Regions from separate parts of the Alkalibacillus sp. S2W genome, predicted to be linked through region 1. Evidence: a T-box and tRNA genes for the amino acid it is inferred to sense, from the RefSeq annotation. Region 1 holds a T-box; the other holds one or more tRNA genes.
The links. The T-box of region 1 lies ahead of leuS (leucine--tRNA ligase). A T-box ahead of a tRNA ligase gene usually reads a tRNA of that ligase, here a tRNA-Leu.
Positions count from the first base shown of each region.

Region 2: it has a tRNA-Leu gene. The T-box ahead of leuS (leucine--tRNA ligase) is inferred to sense a tRNA for this amino acid. The anticodon was not compared.

Region 1 is NZ_CP177234.1:1,988,705-1,991,003, reverse strand. It holds gene ACKXGF_RS10625 (tetraprenyl-beta-curcumene synthase family protein) at 1-277, shown strand, start outside; gene ACKXGF_RS10620 (class I SAM-dependent methyltransferase) at 308-871, opposite strand; T-box leader at 1,068-1,280, shown strand; gene leuS (leucine--tRNA ligase) at 1,403-2,299, shown strand, end outside.
Region 2 is NZ_CP177234.1:471,967-474,265, forward strand. It holds gene ACKXGF_RS02590 (hypothetical protein) at 1-42, shown strand, start outside; gene ACKXGF_RS02595 (zinc ribbon domain-containing protein) at 220-402, shown strand; tRNA gene ACKXGF_RS02600 (tRNA-Asn) at 669-743, shown strand; tRNA gene ACKXGF_RS02605 (tRNA-Ser) at 745-835, shown strand; tRNA gene ACKXGF_RS02610 (tRNA-Glu) at 843-914, shown strand; tRNA gene ACKXGF_RS02615 (tRNA-Asp) at 918-994, shown strand; tRNA gene ACKXGF_RS02620 (tRNA-Gln) at 1,008-1,082, shown strand; tRNA gene ACKXGF_RS02625 (tRNA-Leu) at 1,210-1,295, shown strand; tRNA gene ACKXGF_RS02630 (tRNA-Arg) at 1,364-1,440, shown strand; tRNA gene ACKXGF_RS02635 (tRNA-Gly) at 1,460-1,533, shown strand; tRNA gene ACKXGF_RS02640 (tRNA-Ile) at 1,539-1,616, shown strand; rRNA gene ACKXGF_RS02645 (16S ribosomal RNA) at 1,743-2,299, shown strand, end outside.

The DNA of each region.
Region 1 (2,299 bases):
GTATTATCAGGACGAGCATGAGCGCCATAATCGGTTAAAACAGTTTATTCAAAATGCTAAAAAAGATTTGCATGGTATCCCTGATCAAACGTTTCACCAATTAATAGTTGATGGATTGGTAGGCTTATATCTATCTGACCACAAAATGCTTGAAACTAAAGAGCAAAAGGAAGTGGCAAAATCTTTATTGAGTGAAGCGGGGTGGCGCGCTAAAGTGGTTTATTTTAACGGTCGTACTTACCGTCGATTCAAAAAATTACGAAAAATCAATTCATGAATAACGCTTTTAGACTAATCGCTAAAAGCGTTATTTTTTATAAATTCCAACGACAAAGGGTGCGTTATTACTTCGATTAACCATGTGGTACATAGCAACATCCATTTTGGCAGCAGGCTGCTTTTGCAGGTGTTGGATTAATAAATCTTTTTCAATTCGTCCGGAGTCATGCCCAGGATATATGACGATCACGATCATCCGATGAGGCATCAATAGTTCAAATAAACCATCAATGGCTTGTATCGTTGAGTCTGCTTGTGTCGTGATGGATTCATCACCACCTGGTAAAAAACCTAAGTTGAAGATAACCCCACCGATTGATGAGATACCTTTATCCATTATGTAGTCCTTTGCCTGCTCATGCCCTAATTTAACGGATGTAATATTGTTAATATCGTTTTGATTGATCAGAGACTGTGCATGATCGATAGCTGATTGTTGTATGTCAAAGCTATAAACATGACCGCTAGATCCAACTTCTTGACTTAACGCGACGCTATCATGCCCGTTACCTAGTGTGGCATCGACAACAATATCGCCTGCTTTTACTGAGTCACTGAGCCATTGGTGTGCGAAGGGGATGATTTGTTTCATGATTTCTCTCCTATCTTCATTAGTAAACAATATTCATCATAACATGGTAGAAGGATTGTAAGGAAAATGAATAACAAATGGATGAAAAGTGTAATGGTAATGTTTTAAAATAGAAGCTTGAGAAGAAAGTCCGAACACTCACTTGACAATTAGCATATGCTTGAGTAAACTATGATTGAACTAATATTAATTTTATAAGCAAACGATCATGAAGGAGTAGTAAGTTAATTGACATATATAGAGAGGCAACGGTTGGTGAAAGTTGTTTATGTCGAAACTGAACTCGCCTTTTAGTTTCACACATGAATTAAATGATAGTGTGTGACGTGTTTCCGCGTTAAGGAACTCGAGTGAGTCATCTTAAGGTGACTAATTTGGGTGGTACCACGGGTAATCTCTCGTCCCATTGTATATGGGGCGGGAGTTTTTTATTGTTTACACGATTAGAATCATCCATTTTGGTTAAGAGCTGTCTTTAGGAAAGGTTCAAAGCCGAGATACAAACGATTATAAACAAGGAGGAGCTAGTCAATGGCATTTAATCATCGTCAAATTGAACAAAAATGGCAACGCTTTTGGGAAGAAAACAAAACGTTTAAAACCAACACTGAATCATCGAAGCCTAAATTTTACGCACTCGATATGTTCCCTTATCCATCAGGAGCAGGGCTTCATGTTGGTCACCCAGAAGGCTATACAGCGACAGATATTGTTTCACGAATAAAGCGCATGCAAGGGTATGAAGTGCTACATCCAATGGGTTGGGATGCTTTTGGTTTACCCGCAGAACAATATGCGATTGATACAGGGAATGATCCGTCTGTTTTTACACAACAAAATATTGAGATCTTTAAGCGCCAAATTAAATCACTTGGTTTCTCGTATGATTGGGATCGTGAAATTAATACAACAGATCCAGATTACTACAAATGGACACAGTGGATTTTTGTTAAATTATACGAACAAGGTCTAGCTTATATTGATGAAGTGCCAGTTAACTGGTGCCCAGCGCTAGGAACTGTTCTAGCTAATGAAGAAGTTATTGATGGTGTTAGTGAGCGCGGCGGGCATCCTGTCATTCGTAAGCCAATGCGTCAGTGGATGCTTAAAATTACCGAATACGCTGATCGTTTACTAGAAGACTTAGATGAACTTGATTGGCCAGAAAGCTTAAAAGATATGCAACGCAACTGGATTGGAAAGTCAGAAGGTGCTGAAATTACATTTAGTATCGAAGGTTCTGACCACCAATTTCAGGCGTTTACGACTAGACCCGATACGATTTTCGGAGCAACATATGCTGTATTCTCACCTGAGCATCCATTAGTTGATGATATTACAACAACTGAACAGCGTGGGAAAGTTGATGCTTATATAGAAGAGGTTGGGAAGAAGAGTGAACTAGAGCGTACTGACTTAGCAAAAGAA
Region 2 (2,299 bases), 1.3 Mb from region 1:
CCGAATGAATGGTTAAAGGAAATAAAAAAAAGAGGTAAATAATAAGTTAAAACCAAATAAAGAAACGAAGAATGCAACAAAACTCTTGTGTAAAGCAGATTTGTTTATAATTAAAACCCAACAAGTAGTTAAAACCTATATTTATCATATAATTGCCATTATCATCTACATATTGAAGTCAAACCATTTCATCATCGTAGTCACGAATTCCGTGAGCTAATGAAACAAACAGATTCCCCACGCTTTTGTGAACAACTTCCATCAGAAGTAAGTAAGCAGCGATTACAATATAAATGTACAAATTGCGAATTGATCTTTAAGCGCAAAAGACGTATTAATACACAAAAATATCGTTGTAGTAAGTGTGGAGGTCGTATTAAAGAATTGGTTTCAGGTGATTGACAATCATTTTAGTTAAATGATACATTATGAAAGCTGTCAAAAGAACGATGAAAAAGTTTGCCCAAAAATAAACTAATTTCTATTGAACTAATTGACAGGAAAATAAAGATGTTATATGATACTAAATGTCGCTGAAAAACGTCAGCGTTTTACATCATGAGAAAGCATCATTGAAAACGAAATAAAATGTAAAAAAACACTTTACATGGATGGCGAAACAATTTATAATAATTTCTGCATTGAGCCAATTAACACTTTGAAAATATTCCAGCGTAGCTCAGAGGTAGAGCAATCGGCTGTTAACCGATTGGTCGCAGGTTCGAATCCTGCCGCTGGAGCCATGGAGAAGTACCCAAGTGGCTGAAGGGACACCCCTGCTAAGGGTGCAGGTCGCGTAAGCGGCGCGAGGGTTCAAATCCCTCCTTCTCCGCCATTAAAATGGCCCGTTGGTCAAGTGGTTAAGACACTGCCCTTTCACGGCAGTAACACGGGTTCGAATCCCGTACGGGTCACTTGGTCCGGTAGTTCAGTTGGTTAGAATGCCTGCCTGTCACGCAGGAGGTCGCGGGTTCGAGTCCCGTCCGGACCGCCATATTATATTAAGTTGGGCCATGGCCAAGCGGTAAGGCAACGGCTTTTGGTGCCGTCATGCGTAGGTTCGAATCCTACTGGCCCAGCCAACATTTTTTACAATTCAATAAATCAAATTAAGTCTTTTTTTATGTCTTTTAATCAATAGATTGATTTTATAGAATAAAGGTAAGGTCATTCTAAGAGGATCTATTGAACTTTCTAAGCCTATAACTTGCGGCCGTGGCGGAACGGCAGACGCGCTAGGTTGAGGGCCTAGTGGGGTTTTCCCCGTGGAGGTTCAAATCCTCTCGGCCGCACCATTTAACAAACTTAATTTTATTCTTGCAATCACTTATTATGTTTGATATTATAGTGTTTGTCGCAATAAGCGCCCGTAGCTCAATTGGACAGAGCGTTTGACTACGGATCAAGAGGCTAGGGGTTCGACTCCTCTCGGGCGCACCATTTATATATAATAGATCTTGCGGGTGTAGTTTAATGGTAAAACCTCAGCCTTCCAAGCTGATGTTGTGGGTTCGATTCCCATCACCCGCTCCATATATGGGCCTGTAGCTCAGTTCGGTTAGAGCGCACGCCTGATAAGCGTGAGGTCGGTGGTTCAAGTCCACTCAGGCCCACCATATAAATACATCGAACCTTGAAAACTAAACAAAATAGCCTGTCGTCAATTCGTTTTTCTTCTTATTTGTTAATAGGAAGAAAGCGGAGACGAAATAAGAAACAACAATAAGCCAAATCAAACACTTTAATTCGAGAGTTTGATCCTGGCTCAGGACGAACGCTGGCGGCGTGCCTAATACATGCAAGTCGAGCGCGGGAAGCGAGCTGAAGCCCTTCGGGGTGGACGCTCGTGGAACGAGCGGCGGACGGGTGAGTAACACGTGGGCAACCTACCTGTGAGACGGGGATAACTCCGGGAAACCGGGGCTAATACCGGATAACGCATCGAACCGCATGGTTCGATGATCAAAGATGGCTTCTAGCTATCACTCACAGATGGGCCCGCGGCGCATTAGTTAGTTGGTGAGGTAACGGCTCACCAAGGCGACGATGCGTAGCCGACCTGAGAGGGTGATCGGCCACACTGGGACTGAGACACGGCCCAGACTCCTACGGGAGGCAGCAGTAGGGAATCATCCGCAATGGACGCAAGTCTGACGGTGCAACGCCGCGTGAGCGATGAAGGTCTTCGGATCGTAAAGCTCTGTTGTGAGGGAAGAACAAGTGCCGTTCGAATAGGGCGGCACCTTGACGGTACCTCACCAGAAAGCCCCGGCTAACTACGTGCCAGCAGCCGCGGTAA